Regions from separate parts of the Klebsiella sp. HN106 genome, predicted to be linked through region 3. Evidence: predicted binding sites of a transcription regulator. Region 3 holds the regulator's gene; each other region holds the start of a gene.
What was found. Region 3 encodes PhoB, which activates phosphate uptake and scavenging genes when phosphate is short. Its sites were predicted from a motif close to CTGTCATAAAACTGNCNNAT; they were not measured.

Region 1 (6,641 bases), on a different contig from region 3:
AAGAAGGCGCTGAGCAGCGTAAACCACGCCCGGCAGCAGCAGCCAAAGCGCCGCGCGAAGAGCGTCATACCCCTGTATCAGATGTGTCTGTATTGACCGTTGGCCAGGCACTGAAGGTGAAAGCAGGCAATAATGCAATGGACGCCACCGTCCTGGAAATCACCAAAGATGGCGTTCGTGTACAGCTGACTTCTGGTATGTCAATGATTGTACGCGCAGAACACCTGGTGTTCTGAAACGGAGGCCGGGCCAGGCATGAACAAATTCTTTAAGCTCACCGCGTTGGCGGGCCTGCTGGTAATAGCAGGCCAGTCGTTCGCCGTGGACGATATAACCCGGGTCGATCAAATCCCCGTGCTGAAAGAAGAGCCGCAGCACGCGACGGTGAGCGAGCGCGTAACATCGCGCTTTACCCGCTCTCACTACCGCCAGTTCGATCTCGACAATGCCTTTTCGGCGAAAATTTTCGATCGCTACCTGAACCTGCTGGATTACAGCCATAACGTACTGTTAGCCAGCGACGTCAACCAGTTTGCCGCGAAAAAGAATCAAATCGGCGATGAACTGCGCAGTGGGAAGCTGGACGTATTTTACGACCTGTATAACCTGGCGCAGAAGCGTCGCTTTGAGCGCTATCAATATGCGCTGAAAGTGCTGGAACGGCCGATGGATTTTACCGGCCACGATAATTTCAACCTTGACCGTAGCAAGTCGCCCTGGCCGAAAGATGAAGCCGAGCTGAACGCGCTGTGGGATGCCAAGGTGAAGTTTGACCAGCTAAGCCTGAAGCTGGCTGGCAAAGATGATAAAGAGATTCGCGAAACCTTAACCCGCCGCTACAAGTTTGCTATCCGCCGTCTGGCGCAAACCAATAGCGAAGACGTTTTCTCACTGGCGATGACCGCCTTTGCGCGTGAAATCGACCCGCATACAAACTATCTCTCACCGCGCAACACCGAGCAGTTCAATACTGAAATGAGCCTGTCTCTGGAAGGTATCGGCGCGGTGCTGCAGATGGACGACGACTACACGGTGATCAATTCTCTGGTCGCGGGCGGTCCGGCGGCGAAGAGTAAAGCCATCAGCGTGGGCGATCGCATCGTTGGCGTCGGCCAGCCTGGTAAAGGCATGGTCGATGTGATCGGCTGGCGTCTTGATGATGTCGTCGCGCTGATTAAAGGTCCCAAGGGCAGCAAGGTTCGCCTGGAGATTCTCCCGGCGGGTAAAGGCGCGAAAACGCGTATTGTGACCCTCACGCGTGAACGCATTCGTCTGGAAGACCGTGCGGTTAAGATGTCAGTCAAAACCTTTGGCAAAGAAAAAGTTGGCGTGCTGGATATTCCTGGCTTCTATGTTGGCCTGACGGATGACGTTAAGGTTCAGCTGCAAAAGCTGGAGAAACAAAACGTTAGCAGTATCGTCATCGATCTGCGCAGCAACGGCGGCGGGGCGCTGACCGAAGCGGTTTCGCTTTCTGGCCTGTTTATCCCCTCCGGCCCGGTTGTCCAGGTTCGCGATAATAACGGTAAAGTCCGTGAAGACAGCGATACCGATGGCGTGGTGTACTACAAAGGTCCGCTGGTCGTCCTGGTCGATCGTTTCAGCGCCTCGGCTTCCGAAATTTTCGCCGCTGCGATGCAGGATTATGGCCGCGCGCTGATCGTCGGAGAGCCGACCTTCGGTAAAGGGACCGTCCAGCAGTATCGTTCGCTGAACCGTATCTACGATCAGATGCTGCGTCCTGACTGGCCGGCGCTGGGTTCCGTACAGTACACTATCCAGAAATTCTATCGCATCAACGGCGGTAGTACTCAGCGCAAGGGTGTAACGCCGGATATCATGATGCCGACCGGAACCGAAGAGCGTGAGACCGGCGAGCAGTATGAAGACAACGCGCTGCCGTGGGATAGCGTCAATGCGGCAACCTTCGTGAAATATGGCGATTTGACGCCGTTTGGACCGGAACTGCTGAAGCGTCACGATGCGCGTATTGCCAAAGATCCTGAGTTCCAGTACATCATGAAGGATATTGCTCGCTATAACGCGATGAAAGACAAACGCAACATCGTTTCCCTGAACTACGCGCAGCGTGAAAAGGAGAACGAAGAAGATGATGCGATTCGTCTGGCCCGCGTTAACGATCGCCTGAAACGCGAAGGTAAGCCGTTACTGAAAAAGCTGGAAGATCTGCCGAAGGATTACCAGGAGCCCGATCCGTATCTTGATGAAACGGTTCATATTGCGCTCGACCTGGCCCATGAGGAAAAGGATCGGCCAGCGGTAGAGCCCCCGGCCAGTAAATAATCCCCCCAACGGGCACAATCATTTGTGCCCGTTTTCTTTCGCTTCTTTCCCAACGTTCATTGCCTGATTTCAACAAAATGTCAACGCTTTTGCCCAGCGTCAGCAATATGCTACAAAATGTAAAGTTGTGTCTTTCTCGTGACTTAGCGGGGGCTGATGGTTGAAAATTAGCGTTCTACCCATACCATGTGGGTAATCGCATAGTGCGTTTTGTTAAATCGAGGTAAAAAGAAAATTATGATGCGAATCGCGCTTTTCCTGCTGACCAACCTGGCAGTGATGGTGGTGTTCGGGCTGGTGCTAAGCCTGACGGGAATTCAGTCAAGCAGCATGACCGGGCTGCTGATCATGGCGCTGTTGTTTGGCTTCGGCGGTTCAATCGTTTCGCTGCTGATGTCGAAATGGATGGCGTTGAAATCGGTGGGTGGGGAAGTCATTGAGCAGCCGCGTAACGAAACCGAGCGCTGGTTGATGAATACCGTCGCGCAGCAGGCGCGCCAGGCGGGAATTGCAATGCCGCAGGTCGCGGTCTACCATGCGCCGGATATTAACGCCTTCGCGACCGGCGCGCGCCGCGATGCGTCGCTGGTTGCGGTCAGCACCGGGCTGTTGCAGAACATGAGCCGTGATGAAGCGGAAGCGGTTATCGCCCATGAGATTAGCCACATCGCTAACGGCGATATGGTCACCATGACGCTGATTCAGGGGGTAGTGAACACCTTCGTTATCTTTATCTCGCGCGTTATCGCGCAGATTGCGGCGGGCTTCCTCGGCGGCAACCGCGATGAAGGTGAAAGCAGCAACGGCAACCCGCTGATCTACTTTGCGGTTGCTACGGTACTGGAGCTGGTGTTTGGTATTCTGGCCAGCATCATCACCATGTGGTTCTCCCGCTACCGCGAATTCCATGCGGACGCTGGCTCAGCGAAACTGGTGGGGCGTGAGAAAATGATCGCTGCGCTGCAGCGTCTGAAAACCAGCTATGAGCCGCAGGAGGCCAGCAGCATGATGGCATTCTGCATTAACGGTAAAGCGAAATCCATGAGCGAGCTGTTTATGACTCACCCGCCTCTGGATAAGCGTATTGAAGCCCTGCGCAGCGGCGAATACCTGAAGTAATCGCCGCTCCCGGCCCTGAAAACAAAAATCCGCAACCTTCGGGCTGCGGATTTTTTTATGTCGATTCTTTGCCTACAGCCTGGCGCGCGGCTGCGTGACGCGTAGCCCGCTGACGGCAGCGGCGACGACGGCTAGGATCCCGGCCAGCAGAAGTGCGGTATGAGTTCCGCTATTGCCCAGCAGGTTAAACAGCAGCGCCACCAGCGCGGCGCCTGTACTCTGGCCAAGCAGACGGGCGGTACCCAACATGCCGCTTGCTCCGCCGCTGCGGTGAGCCGGCGCTGAAGAGACGATCGTATGGTTGTTGGGTGACTGGAACAGGCCAAAGCCCGCGCCGCAGAGCGCCATTCGCCAGATAATATCCAGATCCGTGGGGGTGGAGGGGAGCATCGCCAGACCGAACAGGCCACAGGCCATTACCAGCAGACCAATCGCCCCCAGCAGACCGGCGTGAAATTTCTCTATCAAATAGCCTGCCAGCGGCGCCATTACCATGGTTGCCAGCGGCCACGGCGTCAGGAGCAGACCGGTTTCCACCTCGCTGCGTCCAAGCATCGACTGCAGGAAGAATGGTAGCGAAACCATGGCCAGCATCTGGGCGCAGAAGGAGCATATCGAGGTGCAGATGGACAGGGAAAAAATCGGAATGCGCAGCAGATCGACGGGTAGCAGGGGAACCGGCATTCTGAGCTGACGGCGGACAAAAAAGAATCCAACGACCAGCATCGCAATAACCTCCGCCAGCACCAGCTCGCCGGATTGGCCCTGAGCGAACCCGCCGAGAGCGGTAATTAATAAGCCGAAAGTGAGAGCATTCATGATGGCGCTGGGCAGATCGAAGCGGGTGACCTTGCTCCCGCCGACATTGGCGGGCAGGTAGCGCATCGCGAGAACCAGTGAGATAACGCCCAGCGGAACGTTAATGAGAAACAGCCATTGCCATGAAGCCATCGACAGGATAGCGGCGGCAATGGTCGGGCCCGCAGCGGATGAGACGGCGACAACAAAAGAGTTGATCCCCATTCCGCGGCCGAGAAAGCGGCGGGGATAAATCAGGCGAATCAGCGCGGTATTAACGCTCATTAGCGCCGCGCCGCCAAGACCCTGCGCAACGCGCGCCAGCGTCAACATTTCCAGGCTGCGGGAGAGCGCGCAGGCTAGAGAGGTGAAGGTGAATACGACCAGGCCGATTTTATAAATGCGCCGATAGCCGACCATATCGCCGAGGAAAGAGAGCGGCAGAAGCGCAATAACAATGGCAATTTGATAGGCGTTTACTATCCAGATTGAGGATGCCGGTGACGCGTTTAAATCGCTGGCGATCGTCGGAAGCGCTACGTTGGCGATAGCGCCGTCCAGCACGGCCATCGTCAGGCCTAATACAATGGTCAGGATGGCGCCGTAACGCTGCGGTGCTGGCAGCCCATCGGGGAGGTTTTTATCCATATAAAGTGTATGTCTTATCGGGAACTATTAACTGGATAATGATTTTAGCATTGAATATTCAGCGGCATGTCGCAGATTTGTAACGAATGGGCAGAAGAACGATTGCGGGTAACGGGATGCGAATTTATAATAAAAACCGGTTCTAATTTTTATAAAACAGTTGCGATGAGGTGATAAATGGCAGTTGCAGATTTGGATAAACAGCCAGATTCTGTCTCTTCGGTATTGAAGGTTTTTGGCATCCTGCAGGCGCTTGGCGAAGAGCGTGAAATTGGCATTACCGAACTGTCCCAGCGCGTCATGATGTCAAAAAGCACCGTTTATCGCTTTTTGCAGACCATGAAATCGCTGGGGTACGTAGCGCAGGAAGGGGAATCTGAGAAGTATTCTTTAACCCTGAAACTCTTCGAACTCGGCGCGCGGGCTTTGCAGAACGTCGATCTGGTGCGCAGCGCCGACATTCAGATGCGCGAGCTATCACGCCTGACGAAAGAGACCGTCCACCTGGGCGCCCTGGATGAAGACAGCATTGTTTACATCCATAAAATCGACTCAATGTACAATTTGCGCATGTATTCGCGCATCGGACGCCGTAACCCGCTGTACAGCACCGCGATCGGTAAGGTGCTGCTGGCATGGCGCGATCGCGCGGAAGTTGAGCAGATTCTGGAAGGCGTTGAGTACAAACGCAGTACCGACCGGACCATCACCAGCACCGAAGAGCTGCTGGCGGTTCTGGATAAGGTCCGCGAGCAGGGCTACGGCGAAGATAACGAAGAACAGGAAGAAGGGCTGCGCTGCATCGGGGTGCCGGTTTTCGACCGCTTCGGCGTGGTTATCGCCGGCCTGAGTATCTCTTTCCCGACGCTACGTTTCTCCGAAGAGCGCCTGAACGAGTATGTTGCGATGCTGCACACGGCGGCGCGTAAAATTTCTGAGCAGATGGGCTACAACGATTATCCGTTTTGATTCACTATCCTATTCGGGCTACCGTTGCTGTAGCCCGAAACATGACTAGCCGTTATCCACTACCGTGACGCTTTTTCGCAGAACAGGGCAATCGGTAATGCCGATAATACCGCTGCTGGAGTGAACATATTGTGCGGTGCTGATGCCGCGAGCGGTGAGATATTTGCACTGCAATCCTAACCCACCGGCATTCTCACTGCTGCCTATTAACACGCCGTAGCCGCTTAATAATACGCCAATCCATAAGATAGCCAGCACCACAATGGTACGAATGATCAATCGCATTGTTGCCTCAATATTTGTATTATCCCTACGTCTATTCTGTCATGCACACGAGTTGAAACAAGTCTATGATTCCTAAACTTGCCTTTCGTATTACAGTTAGCCGCGGTTTAAGATGGTCATGTTATCCTGGCGACATTTGATACTGATGCGGAGTGTGGAGTGAAAAAATTACGGTGGGTTTTGCTGATAGTCGTTATTGCAGGATGTTTACTGCTATGGACTCAGATGCTTAACGTAATGTGCGATCAGGATGTACAGTTCTTCAGCGGCATCTGCACTATCAATAAGTTTATTCCCTGGTAAGACATTTTTTATATGACTGATTTTCTTCTGCCGCGCGGGTGGTAGAATGAACGCCTTCTCTTTGAGGTGGTGAAATGAGTGAGTTACTAAATCCCGGGATTGTAAGCCTGGCATCCGTGGCGCTGTCTGTCGTGCTGTTGCTTGTCGGCCTGTTATTATGGTTTTTTGTTAATCGCGCCAGTTCGCGCGCAAATGAGCAGATCGCGCTACTGCAG
Region 2 (6,641 bases), on a different contig from region 3:
TTGATAATCGCCATCACCAGGCGCAGGTCGCTGGCGGTCGGCTGACGCTTGGCGATGATGCGCACGCAGGCTTCATCGATCGCCACTTCCATCATATTGACCTGCTTATCGCCGTCGATAACGCGCTTTGCCAGTTCGCTGTCCTGGTTATGCATCGCGGTGATAGCATCAGAAAGCTGCTGCTCCACCAGCCCACCCATGGTCATGACCTGGGTGCGGATGTACTCCAGTTCGGCATTGAACTGGCCGGAAATATGTTTATTAAGATTTAGGTTATCCATGGTATCTCCTGATTGCCCAATAGGTTAGAGCCTGAAAGCAGAAGGGCAATCAACCGTAGCGGCCAGTAATATAATCTTCAGTTTGCTTCTTAGCGGGTTTGGTAAACAGATCGTCCGTGTTGCTGAATTCAATCAGCTCGCCAAGATACATAAACGCCGTATGGTCGGAGCAACGCGCGGCCTGCTGCATGTTGTGGGTCACGATAACGACGGTGTAATCCTGTTTCAGTTCGGTGATCAGCTCTTCAATACGCCCGGTAGAGATCGGGTCCAGCGCCGAACAGGGCTCATCCAGCAGCAGCACTTCCGGACGAATAGCGATACCGCGCGCGATACACAGACGCTGCTGCTGACCGCCGGAGAGAGAATATCCGCTCTGATGCAGTTTATCTTTGGTTTCATTCCATAATGCGGCTTTGGTCAAAGCCCACTGCACTCGCTCGTCCATATCCGCGCGGGAGAGTTTCTCGAACAGACGCACGCCAAAGGCGATATTGTCATAGATAGACATCGGGAACGGCGTCGGCTTCTGGAATACCATGCCGACTTTGGCACGCAGCAGCGCGATATCCTGGGTATTGGTCAGAATATTATCGCCATCCAGCAGAATTTCACCTTCTGCACGCTGCTCCGGGTACAGCTCAAACATTTTGTTGAACGTACGCAGCAGCGTGGATTTACCGCAGCCTGACGGACCGATAAACGCCGTCACCTGGTTTTTTGTGATATCCAGGTTGATGTTTTTCAGGGCATGGAATTTTCCGTAGTAGAAGTTCAGGTTACGAACTGAAAGCTTACCCGGGGTCGTATTCACCATACTCATCTCGTTCTTTTCCTCGTTCGGCGCCGCGTTTCGCCGCGCCGCAAAAATTAACCGTGTTTATTCTTCGCGAAAATAACGCGCGCCAGAATGTTCAGCAGCAATACGCACAGGGTGATAATCAATACCCCGGCCCATGCCAGTTGCTGCCACTCCGCAAACGGACTCATGGCAAATTTGAAAATCGTTACCGGCAGGTTAGCGATCGGCTGCATCATGTCGGTGCTCCAGAACTGGTTGGAGAGCGCGGTGAACAGCAGCGGCGCCGTTTCCCCGGCGATACGGGCAATGGCCAGCAGGATACCGGTCATAATGCCGGAGACCGATGCTTTCAGGGTGATCGCAGAAATCATTCGCCACTTTGGCGTACCGAGCGCATAGGCCGCTTCGCGCAGGCTATCCGGCACCAGCTTCAGCATATTTTCAGTAGTACGAATCACGATAGGCACCTGCAGCAGCGCCAGCGCAATCACGCCCGCCCAGCCGGAAAAGTGCTGCATTTGCGCAACGACGATGGTGTATACAAACAGACCGACCACAATCGACGGCGCGGAAAGCAGGATGTCGTTAATAAAACGAATGACTTCAGCCAGCCAGGATTTACGGCCATATTCCGCCAGATAAATCCCCGCCAGAATGCCCAGAGGGGTACCGATAACCGTCGACCACAGGATCAACAATCCGCTACCTGCCAGGGCGTTCGCCAGACCGCCGCCCGCCGTATTAGGCGGCGGCGTCATTTCGGTAAACAGCGCCAGGCTCATGCCGTCGATGCCGCGAGTGACGGTGGACATCAGGATCCAGATAAGCCAGAACAGGCCAAACGCCATGGTCGCCATCGATAGCGTCAGGGCGAGGCGGTTTTTCATGCGGCGTTTCGCCTGCATTTTGCGACGGGATTCCGCCAGCTCTGCGGTGGTTTGTAATTCAATCGTCGCCATTAGCGTGCCCCCTCGTTCTTAGCCAGGCGCATGATCATAAACTTTGATGCGGCCAGAACAATAAAGGTGATAACGAACAGAATCAGACCCAGTTCCATCAAGGCTGCAACGTGCAGTCCGGTTTCCGCTTCGGCAAACTCATTCGCCAGCGCGGAGGTGATGCTGTTACCTGGCATATACAGCGAAGCGCTATCGAGCTGGTAGGTGTTGCCGATAATAAAGGTTACCGCCATGGTTTCCCCCAGCGCGCGCCCCAGTCCGAGCATCACCCCGCCAATCACGCCGTTTTTGGTAAAGGGCAGAACGATACGCCAGATAACTTCCCATGTTGTACAACCGATACCGTATGCGGACTCTTTCATCATTACCGGCGTCTGTTCAAAAACGTCACGCATAACGGCAGCGATGTAAGGAATGATCATGATGGCCAGAATGACGCCGGCCGCCAGAATGCCGATACCAAACGCCGGACCCGCAAAGAGCGCGCCAACGAACGGAATGGTCGACAAAACGTTGCCAACCGGCTCCTGAAAGTAAGTCGCAAACAGTGGAGCGAAAATAAACAGACCCCACATGCCGTAAACGATACTGGGGATGGCGGCCAGCAGTTCAATAGCGATACCCAGCGGGCGCTTCAGCCAGGCGGGTGAAAGTTCCGTCAGGAACAGCGCGATACCGAAGCTCACCGGTACGGCGATCAGCAGCGCGATAAATGAGGTGACCAGCGTCCCGTAAATGGGCACCAGGGCGCCGAAAATCTGGTTTGGCGCATCCCACTCTTTGGTCCACAGAAAGGCAAAGCCAAATTTCTCAATGCTTGGCCAGGACGAGATGATAAGGGAGACGATGATGCCGCCAAGCATCAATAGCACAATCAGCGCCGCCAGTTTTACCAGCACGCTGAAAATTATGTCACCCTTTTTCCCCGGAGGGTTAAATGCCGGCTTGGTTGCAGCCATACGTTACTCTTCAGTTTCGGGCCAGAAAAAATCGTAGTTTACTGATCTTTCTGGCAAAGGTAATGCCATACCCTAAATAATTCGAGCTGCAGGCAGGTAGCAAGCTTGTTCACCCTGGTCACATAGCGTATCTATGCTCCCGGGATGAACAAGCGCTGCCATCGTCCCTGTAACTCGACGTAAGACGGGTATTAGTACAGCGCTTTACCGCTGCTGTCCTTTACGTTGGTCTTCCATGCTGCGCGAACTTGCTCAACCACGCTATCCGGCAGGGTGGCATAATCCAGCGCATTAGCTTCTTTACCGCCGTTCTTATACGCCCAGTCGAAGAACTTCAGCACTTCAGCGGTTTGCTCTGGCTTGTTGGAAGCCTTGTGAACCAGGATGAAGGTGGTAGAAGTGATCGGCCAGGCATTGTCGCCTTTCTGGTTAGTCAGATCCTGTGCAAAGGATTTGCTCCAGTCGATTTCTTTCGCCGCGTTAGCGAAGTTGTCTTCCGTCGGGCTCACCGGCTTGCCATCGGCAGACAGCAGTTTGGTATAAGCAAGGTTGTTCTGTTTCGCGTAGGCATATTCTACGTAGCCGATTGAGCCCGGCAGACGCTGAACGAACGCGGCGATGCCGTCGTTGCCTTTACCGCCCAGCCCGGTCGGCCAGTTAACGGTTGAACCCGCGCCGACTTTAGATTTCCACTCTTCGTTCACCTTCGCCAGGTAGCTGGTGAAAACGAAGGAGGTGCCGGAGCCATCCGCACGGCGAACAACCGCGATGTTCTGAGAAGGCAGCTTCATACCTGGGTTGAGCTTAGCAATCGCTTCGTCATCCCATTTTTTGATTTTGCCCAGGTAGATATCACCCAGCGTTTTACCGTCAAGCACCAGCTCGCCTGATTTCACGCCAGGCAGGTTGATCGCCAGCACCACGCCGCCGATCACGGTCGGGAACTGGAACAGACCTTCCTGAGCCAGTTTGTCGTCAGCCAGAGGGGCATCAGAGGCACCGAAATCTACGGTGTTGGCCGTAATTTGTTTTACGCCGCCAGAGGAGCCGATACCCTGGTAATTGATTTTATTACCCGTTTCCTTGTTATAGGTATCTGCCCATTTGGCATACACCGGCGCGGGGAAAGTTGCGCCAGCGCCAGTCAGGCTTGCTGCTGCAAAAACAGAGAAAGCACTCATCGATAAGGTCGCGGCGACAACTGTTGCGACGGTGGTACGCATAACGTTCATAATGTCTCCTGCTGGATTCGTAAACCATTGTTTCGAAGCTATGGTGAGCAAAATAGGACAAACAGGTGACAGTAAAATGTACGAATTATTACAGTTTTATGACAAGCCAAAAGGCGGGATTTTACGATAAATAAAAACAATACAAATCATATTGTTAATAAAGATAATGAGGAAAATATTGCCGAAAAATTTTATTTTTATGACGGCAAAAAAGCGTCGCAAAAATGACAGACTGTCATAAAGCGGGTGGGATCTCGCCGTTCGCCGCAAATAAAAAGGGCTGCCGGATGGCAGCCCTGTCACGATGTAAAAACCGTTATTCCACGGTCACCGATTTCGCCAGGTTACGCGGCTGATCGACGTCAGTTCCTTTGATCAGCGCGACGTGATAAGCCAGCAGCTGCAGCGGTACAGTATAGAAGATTGGCGCGATCACCTCTTCAACGTGCGGCATCTCAATGATGTGCATATTATCGCTGCTGGTGAAACCCGCATCGCCGTCAGCAAAGACGTACAGCTGGCCGCCGCGGGCGCGAACCTCTTCAATGTTAGATTTCAGCTTTTCCAGCAGTTCGTTGTTCGGCGCGACCACAACCACCGGCATTTCTGCATCAATCAGCGCCAGCGGACCGTGCTTCAGCTCGCCAGCGGCATAGGCTTCCGCGTGAATATAGGAGATCTCTTTCAGCTTCAGCGCCCCTTCAAGGGCAATGGGGTACTGATCGCCACGTCCGAGGAACAGCGCGTGATGTTTATCAGAGAAATTCTCAGCCAGCGCCTCAATGCGCTTGTCCTGCGAGAGCACCTGCTCAATGCGGTTCGGCAGCGCCTGCAGGCCATGCACGATATCGTGTTCAATCGCGGCATCCTGGCCCTTAAGACGCGCCAGTTTCGCCACCAGCATCAGCAGAACGGTCAATTGCGTAGTGAAGGCTTTAGTCGAAGCGACGCCGATTTCCGTCCCGGCATTGGTCATCATCGCCAGATCGGACTCCCGCACCAGTGATGAACCCGGCACGTTACAAATCGCCAGCGAGCCCAGATAGCCCAGCTCTTTCGACAGGCGCAGACCTGCGAGGGTGTCCGCCGTTTCGCCGGACTGCGAGAGGGTGATCATCAGGCTGTTGCGACGCACGGCCGATTTACGATAGCGGAACTCAGAAGCGATTTCGACATCACACGGCACACCGGCCAGCGATTCAAACCAGTAACGGGAAACCATTCCTGAGTTGTAGGAGGTACCGCAGGCGATGATCTGAATATGCTCGACCTGAGACAGCAGCTCGTTAGCCTGCGGGCCCAGTTCGCTTAAATCAACTTCACCGTGGCTAATGCGCCCGGAGAGGGTATTTTTGATCGCGTTCGGCTGCTCGTAGATCTCTTTCTGCATATAGTGGCGATAGATACCTTTATCGCCTGCATCGTACTGCAGACTGGATTCAATATCCGGGCGCAGCACTTCGGCGCCGGATTTATCAAAGATAGTGACCGAACGACGGGTGACTTCCGCAATATCCCCCTCTTCGAGGAAGATAAAGCGGCGGGTAACCGGCAGGAGCGCCAGCTGATCGGAGGCAATGAAGTTTTCTCCCATCCCCAGGCCAATAACCAGCGGGCTGCCCGAACGAGCGGCCAGCAGCGTACCCGGATCGCGGGAATCCATAATCACGGTACCGTAAGCGCCGCGAAGCTGCGGGATAGTCCGCAGAACAGCATCACGCAGGGTGCCGCCTTGTTCCAGCTCCCAGTGAACCAGATGCGCAATAACTTCGGTGTCAGTCTCGGAGGCGAAAACGTAGCCCCGCGACTGCAACAGCTCGCGCAGCGGCTCATGGTTCTCGATAATTCCGTTATGCACGACCACAATATGGTCAGAAACATGCGGATGCGCGTTGCCTTCAGAGGGTTCGCCGTGCGTCGCCCAGCGGGTATGGGCAATTCCCGTCCCACCGTGCAACGGATGTTCCTCCAACGCCTGGGCCAGCATCTGGACTTTCCCAAGGCGACGAACGCGGTTCATATGACCTTCGTTATCGACGACTGCCAGACCGGCGGAGTCATAACCGCGGTATTCCAGACGACGTAAACCTTCGAGAAGGATTTCAGCAATATCACGCTGCGCGACTGCGCCAACAATTCCACACATAGTTTTTCATTCCGATTTTGGCTGTATGCCATACGTTGTCGGTCAACCTGTTTACCCGTTTTTCCGGGCGCCCCGAGCCTTGTAGAGAGTGGGGTTATTTTTATGGGCACTGCCGTGGGGGGAGGATTATTTTATCCCCTCACCCCGCTCTTTCCCCCAAAAGGGCGAAAGAGAAAAGCGTTACTTCTTCTTCACCGGGCGCTGCCAGCCCTGTTTATGAACCTGCGGCACGCGGCTTAAAACTAACTCATCGTCGGCAACG
Region 3 (6,641 bases):
CTCCAGCGTCTGTTTCAGGTTTTCGAGACGCTGGCGCGTTTCCTCATCAAGCAGCGCGGCGAGAAATGCCTGCCGGTCCGCGAAGGGGCTGGCGGCCAGCGCTGCGCTGAACTGCGCTTCGCTCTCTTTCAACTGAACCTGCTGCTGGCTCTCCTGCTGCCCCAGAGTTTGCCACTGGCTCTGGATCGCGAGGCATTCATCGTGCACCTGACGCCAGCCGTCGAGCGGCGCGGGTTCTGCCGCTAAGTCCGTTTCCGGTAAGGCCTCCAGCAGCGGGGTCAGCTGCTGGAGCTGTTCCTGCAGGGCGAGCAGTTCATTCTGTTTGGCCTGCCAGCTGCGGGTCTCTTCTTCCCGCAGCGCCAGCCAGCTCGCGGTCTGCTCTGCAGCCGGTAGGCTCAGGCTAAAGGCGCTCAGTTCGGCCGCCAGCGCGGCGCTGCGCTGCTCTTGTTCCTGCTGTAGCTGCTGAAGCTGCTGCTGGCACTCCTGCTGCTGAGCCTGCCAGGCCAGACGCTGCTGATGCTGATAGAGCCGCTGTTCATGCTCCTGCTGCGCATTTATCCAGCCCGGAATATCATCCTTTGGCGTCAGGTCGATATTTAATCCGCCGATCGTCTCCTGCCAGCGTGATGTAAGCGCTTGCTCCTGCTGCAGAAGCGATGCTTTCTCAGCCGCCTCTTTTTGCTGGTGCTTAATCAGGGCGTCCAGCTCGCCGCGCACCAGGGCGCCAGCCTCCGCCAGCTGTTTAACTTCGCGCTCCAGCGCATCGCGCCGCGCCTGATTAACGCCGGGAACCAGCGCCTGATATTCGGCGACGGCCGGATGCTGCGCGGAACCGCAGAGCGGACATGGGGTACCGGGCTGCAGGCGAGCACGCTCGGCCTCAAGACCGGCAATGCGCGCTTCCATTTCGCACAGGGCTTTCACATCGCTCAGCTGCTGATTCTTCTCTTTATAAGCCTGACGGCGCTGAGCCAGCATCGCTTCCAGTTTTTCCTGCTCCTGCCTGGTGGCCTGCCCGGCGGCGTTGAGCTGCATCAGGCGCTGGCCCAGAGGCTGAAGTTGACTATGTAGCGCTGAGAGCTGCTGGCGCAGAGCGCGAGCCGCGGCGTGCTGCGCCAGCCCGGCGCTGACCTGTTCGGCATCCAGCGTCAGCACGGCGGGCGGCAGGTCTGCCAGTCTGCGACGGGTTTCCGCCAGACGTTGCTGCAGGGCGGCTTGCTGCTGGGTATCGCGAGTCTGCTGCTGGAAAGCCGCCCGCCAGCCCGCCAGCGCATTGCCCCACCGCTGAAAACGGTCATGCTCTTTTAGCCATGCGGAGAGCGTTTGCTGGTGGCTCTGCAGGCGTTCAGACTGCTGGCGGGCGGCGAGGCGAATCCCCGCTCGCCGTCGCAGCCTTTCATGTAAGCGAGTATTTACTTCTTCTCTCAGGCGACGGGTTTGCGCCAGCGCGGTGGTTTGTTCCTGCTGACGCGTCCACTGTGGACGTAAGTGCTCTGCTGGCTGGGCATTCAGCAGCACGGTCAGCTGTGGCTGCGCCTGCTCCAGCGCAGATTGGGCTTCGCGTAGCGCGCTCTGCGCCTGCAGATCTTCTGCTGTCAGCTCTGCGCGGCGTACCAGCCACTGACGGGCATTTTGCAGACGGCTTTGTTCGCTAACCTTCTGTTTTTCTTCATCAGTAAGCGCTTGCAAACTTTGCTGTAGCGCCAGCTGCTGGTCGTCGCTTAGCAGCAGGACGCCGGAAGCCTGAGCCTGGATTTTCTCCAGCTCGACGCGGGCCTGCTTATGCTTTTCAAAGACCTGCGCGGAAATCTGGCCGTAAATTTCGGTACCGGTCAGCTCTTCCAGCAGCTCGGCGCGCTCTTTCGGTTTAGCATTCAGGAAGGCGGCGAACTGCCCCTGCGATAGCAGCATCGAGCGGGTGAAGCGGCCATAGTCCAGGCCGGTGAGCGAGGCGGTCATTTCCAGCTTGTCTTTGATCTTATCGGCGAGGATTTTGCCATCCTCGCAGCGCGCCAGCTCGACGCGCGGCACCTGCAGGTTGCCGTCCGGCTGGTTTCGCGCCCGGTTCTGACTCCAGAAGGCGCGATAGGCGATGCCTTTGACTTCGAACTCCACTTCCGCCAGACATTCGGCGGTGTCGCGGGTCATCAGATCGTTTTGTGATTGCGACACGCTGCTCAGGCGCGGGGTTTCGTGATAGAGCGCGAGGCAGATAGCATCCAGCAGCGTGGTTTTTCCGGCGCCGGTCGGCCCGGTAATCGCGAACAGACCGTTGCTGGCGAACGGCTCAGCGGTGAAATCAATTTTCCATTCACCTTTCAGTGAATTGAGGTTTTTCAGGCGTAAGCTGAGTATTTTCACAGGCGATCCTCACCGTTCAGGCTATGCAGCGTTTCATTAAAAAGCTGTTCCAGGCGCTGCTGCTGCGCGGCTTCCAGCGTTTCCAGCGCCAGACGGCGGGCGAAGACATCCTCCACCTGCAGTTCGCTGAGGGTCTCTCGCTGAGCGCCGGCCAGAATGCGGTTGCGCTGGGCGCGACTGCGGCGCACCAGCAGGACTTCCACCGGCAGCGTTTCGGTCTGCGCCTGAATTTTACGCTGGATATCATGCATATATTCGTCGCTGGTGATTTCGATATCCAGCCACACTGCGGGCTGCAGGGCGCTATCCTGCCATTGGTTTAGCTGCTCGCTAATGCTGGCGAAATCGCCCTTTAGCACCGCCAGCGGCTGGGTGACGGGAACGATAAGCGGCGTGACATCCGCCAGACGCCCGTGGGTAAAAGTGACCAGATTGACGCTTTTATTTTTCCCTGTTTCATCAAAGCTCAGCGGGATGGGGGAGCCGCTGTAGCGGATATGCTCGCAGCCGCCCACCACCTGCGCACGGTGAATATGGCCGAGCGCAATATAGTCGGCAGGCGGAAAACGGCTCGCCGGAAAGGCGTCCAGCGTACCGATATAGATTTCGCGCACCGCGTCGCTTTTGCTGGCGCCGACGGTGGTTAAATGGCCGCTGGCGATAATCGGTAGCGCCCGGTCGCCGCGCAGTTCGCAGGCCTGCTGGTACTGCTGCTGGTAATAGTCGCTGATGGCGCTCAGGAGCTGCTGCTGCTTTTCGCCGCTGGAGTGCCCGGCCTGGCTGGTTACCAGTTCACGCGGGCGCAGGAACGGCACCGGGCAAAAAATCGCCCCCGGCGAACCGTCGCGCAGCGGCAGAATAAAGGGGGCGTGGCCGGCATTGGCCACGACCGTGGTTTTCAGGAACGCAAGAATGTCTCGCGACTCGTTGAGGGTGGCGACCGAATCATGGTTGCCCGCCAGCACCACCAGCCGACAGCCGGTTTGCTGCAGCTGAACGACAAACCGGTTATACAGCTCGCGCGCGTAGCTCGGCGGGGAGCCAGTATCAAAAATATCGCCCGCGACAATAATGGCATCGACGTCATATTCCTGCGCGCTGGCCAGCAGCCAGTCGAGAAACGCCTGATGTTCGGCGGCGCGACTTTTGCTGTAAAAATTTTGCCCAAGATGCCAGTCAGAGGTATGAAGGATGCGCATAGTTGTTCCATAGCGTAAAAGCGAAAGCGGCATTATATACCCGTCATCCTTCAAGTTGCTTATGTGTTGGCTACCCGCGCCCACCCAGTCGCATCGTTATCTCTTTTTTGGGACTTACGCCCTTGCTGCCTTTAAGCAAGCCGAATTATTACGGGGACAACACTGCTCTCAGGCGCGATAAGTCCGCGTCACAATTCGAAATCCGCGTTCATCCGGCGGTCATTTTTTTCATAAATCTGTCATAAATCTGACGCATAATGGCCGCGCACTTCTATACTGATGGCTAAAAAATACAGGGTAAATAATGGCGAGAAGAATTCTGGTCGTTGAAGATGAAGCTCCAATCCGCGAGATGGTTTGCTTTGTTCTGGAGCAAAACGGCTTTCAGCCCGTCGAGGCGGAAGATTTTGACAGCGCGGTTAATCAGCTCAATGAACCCTGGCCGGATTTGATCCTCCTCGACTGGATGCTGCCGGGTGGGTCGGGTCTGCAGTTTATTAAACAGCTCAAGCGTGAAGCGATGACCCGCGATATTCCCGTGGTGATGCTCACCGCCCGCGGCGAAGAGGAAGATCGCGTCCGCGGTCTGGAGACCGGCGCCGATGACTACATCACTAAGCCGTTTTCCCCGAAAGAGCTGGTGGCGCGAATTAAAGCCGTGATGCGGCGCATTTCGCCGATGGCGGTGGAAGAGGTGATTGAAATGCAGGGGCTGAGCCTGGACCCCTCTTCGCATCGGGTCATGACCGGTGAAAATCCGCTGGATATGGGGCCGACGGAGTTTAAATTATTACACTTCTTTATGACCCACCCGGAACGGGTTTATAGCCGCGAACAGCTGCTGAATCACGTCTGGGGAACCAACGTTTATGTTGAAGACAGAACGGTAGACGTGCATATTCGCCGTCTGCGCAAAGCGCTGGAACATAGCGGCCATGACCGGATGGTACAAACGGTTCGCGGTACGGGATATCGTTTCTCCGCCCGATTCTGAATGTTGACAGGAGTGTGAACCGTGCTGGAACGGCTGTCATGGAAAAGGCTGGCGCTTGAGCTTTTCTTGTGTTGTATCCCGGCCCTGATCCTCGGGGCGTTTTTAGGTCATCTGCCGTGGTTTTTATTGGCGGCAGTGACCGGTCTTCTTATCTGGCATTTCTGGAATCTGATGCGCCTGTCATGGTGGCTGTGGGTTGACCGCAGCATGACGCCTCCGCCGGGTAGCGGCAGCTGGGAGCCGCTGCTGTACGGACTGCATCAAATGCAGATGCGTAATAAAAAGCGTCGCCGTGAGCTGGGCAACCTGATTAAGCGCTTTCGCAGCGGGGCGGAGTCTCTGCCGGATGCGGTAGTGCTGACCACCGAAGAAGGCGCGATGTTCTGGTGTAACGGCCTGGCGCAGCAGATCCTGAATCTACGCTGGCCTGACGATAACGGGCAGAACATCCTTAACCTCTTGCGCTATCCTGAATTTGCCAATTACCTGAAATACAGGGATTTTTCTAAACCGCTCAACCTGGTGCTGAATAACGGCCGCCATCTGGAGATTCGCGTGATGCCCTACAGCGATAAACAGCTGCTGATGGTTGCGCGCGATGTTACGCAGATGCACCAGCTGGAAGGGGCGCGGAGAAACTTTTTCGCTAACGTCAGCCATGAGCTGCGTACGCCGCTGACGGTGCTGCAGGGGTATCTGGAGATGATGCAGGAGCAGGTGCTGGAAGGGGGGACGCGCGAAAAAGCGTTGCACACCATGCGCGAGCAAACTCAGCGAATGGAAGGCCTGGTGAAACAATTGCTGACGCTGTCGCGAATCGAAGCCGCGCCGGTCCTGGCGATGAACGATAAAATCGATGTGCCGATGATGCTGCGGGTCGTTGAGCGCGAAGCGCAAACGCTAAGCCAGCAGAAGCATGCGCTGCATTTTTCGGTTGATGAATCGCTGAAAGTGCTGGGTAATGAAGAACAGCTGCGCAGCGCGATTTCCAACCTGGTGTATAACGCGATCAATCATACGCCGCCGGGAACGGATATTACCGTAAGCTGGCAGCGAGCGCCGCACGGGGCAATGTTCAGCGTCGAAGATAACGGGCCGGGCATCGCGCCGGAACATATTCCGCGCCTGACCGAGCGTTTCTATCGGGTGGATAAAGCGCGCTCGAGACAGACCGGCGGCAGCGGTCTGGGGCTGGCGATTGTCAAACATGCGGTCAGCCATCACGATAGCCGCCTCGAAATTGAGAGTACGCTGGGTAAAGGCACCCGCTTTAGCTTCCTGCTACCGGAACGTTTAATTGCCAAAAATTGAACGCCTGCATGTGGGTGTCAGCATAACTTGCCAATGACCAGCTTCGGCTGGTCATTTTCGTTTGCAGTAAAATCGAAGTTGAGTAATTAACGAACGTTAGCTGCTTTTTTGTTCGCATGATAAGCCAGATGTTTTCCATCCATCAGGTAAATAATTCTACGCATTAAAATAGAGTCAGCATAATCATCTGCTTTTGCGATCCCTCCTTGCTTTAAAACGTTATAAGCGTTTAAATTGCCCCCCTACGGTCGCAGACAGACTGTTTTTGCGTGGTAATTCAAAAAACAATTCTTTTCCACGCCGCTTTGGGAGCATATCCCGCTGAGTTTACTGACAATGGCCGCTGTATCATCCCCAGGGGAAAGGCGCGGTATTTATCCGTTTTTACAACACCACATCCACAGGCTGTAATGAATTTATGACCCATCAGTTAAAATCTCGCGACATCATTGCGTTGGGCTTTATGACCTTCGCGCTGTTCGTCGGCGCAGGCAATATTATCTTTCCTCCGATGGTTGGCTTGCAGGCCGGCGAACACGTCTGGACCGCGGCTATTGGCTTTCTGATTACCGCCGTGGGTCTGCCGGTGCTAACGGTTGTGGCGCTGGCGAAAGTCGGCGGCGGCGTAGAGAGCCTGAGCACGCCGATTGGTAAAGTTGCCGGTATCCTGCTGGCGGTGGTCTGCTACCTTGCCGTTGGGCCGCTGTTTGCGACTCCGCGTACCGCCACCGTCTCTTTTGAAGTGGGGATTGCTCCGCTGACCGGCGACGGCCCGC

Region 1: a site for PhoB is predicted at 4,936-4,955, ahead of kdgR (DNA-binding transcriptional regulator KdgR). Genes of this name have one in related genera too.
Region 2: a site for PhoB is predicted at 4,319-4,338, ahead of pstS (phosphate ABC transporter substrate-binding protein PstS). Genes of this name have one in related genera too.

What each region holds. Positions count from the first base shown of each region.
Region 1 covers NZ_JBLURD010000001.1:1,005,826-1,012,466, reverse strand. Annotated here, with positions in the region: gene proQ (RNA chaperone ProQ) at 1-236, shown strand, start outside; gene prc (carboxy terminal-processing peptidase) at 256-2,304, shown strand; gene htpX (protease HtpX) at 2,542-3,423, shown strand; gene ACSIPU_RS04730 (MFS transporter) at 3,496-4,869, opposite strand; gene kdgR (DNA-binding transcriptional regulator KdgR) at 5,047-5,838, shown strand; gene ACSIPU_RS04720 (YobH family protein) at 5,884-6,123, opposite strand; gene mgrB (PhoP/PhoQ regulator MgrB) at 6,283-6,426, shown strand; gene ACSIPU_RS04710 (YebO family protein) at 6,501-6,641, shown strand, end outside.
Region 2 covers NZ_JBLURD010000005.1:273,785-280,425, forward strand. Annotated here, with positions in the region: gene phoU (phosphate signaling complex protein PhoU) at 1-281, opposite strand, end outside; gene pstB (phosphate ABC transporter ATP-binding protein PstB) at 331-1,104, opposite strand; gene pstA (phosphate ABC transporter permease PstA) at 1,152-2,042, opposite strand; gene pstC (phosphate ABC transporter permease PstC) at 2,042-3,001, opposite strand; gene pstS (phosphate ABC transporter substrate-binding protein PstS) at 3,193-4,233, opposite strand; gene glmS (glutamine--fructose-6-phosphate transaminase (isomerizing)) at 4,550-6,379, opposite strand; gene glmU (bifunctional UDP-N-acetylglucosamine diphosphorylase/glucosamine-1-phosphate N-acetyltransferase GlmU) at 6,560-6,641, opposite strand, start outside.
Region 3 covers NZ_JBLURD010000002.1:866,554-873,194, reverse strand. Annotated here, with positions in the region: gene sbcC (exonuclease subunit SbcC) at 1-2,361, opposite strand, end outside; gene sbcD (exonuclease subunit SbcD) at 2,358-3,560, opposite strand; gene phoB (phosphate response regulator transcription factor PhoB) at 3,865-4,554, shown strand; gene phoR (phosphate regulon sensor histidine kinase PhoR) at 4,576-5,865, shown strand; gene brnQ (branched-chain amino acid transporter carrier protein BrnQ) at 6,284-6,641, shown strand, end outside.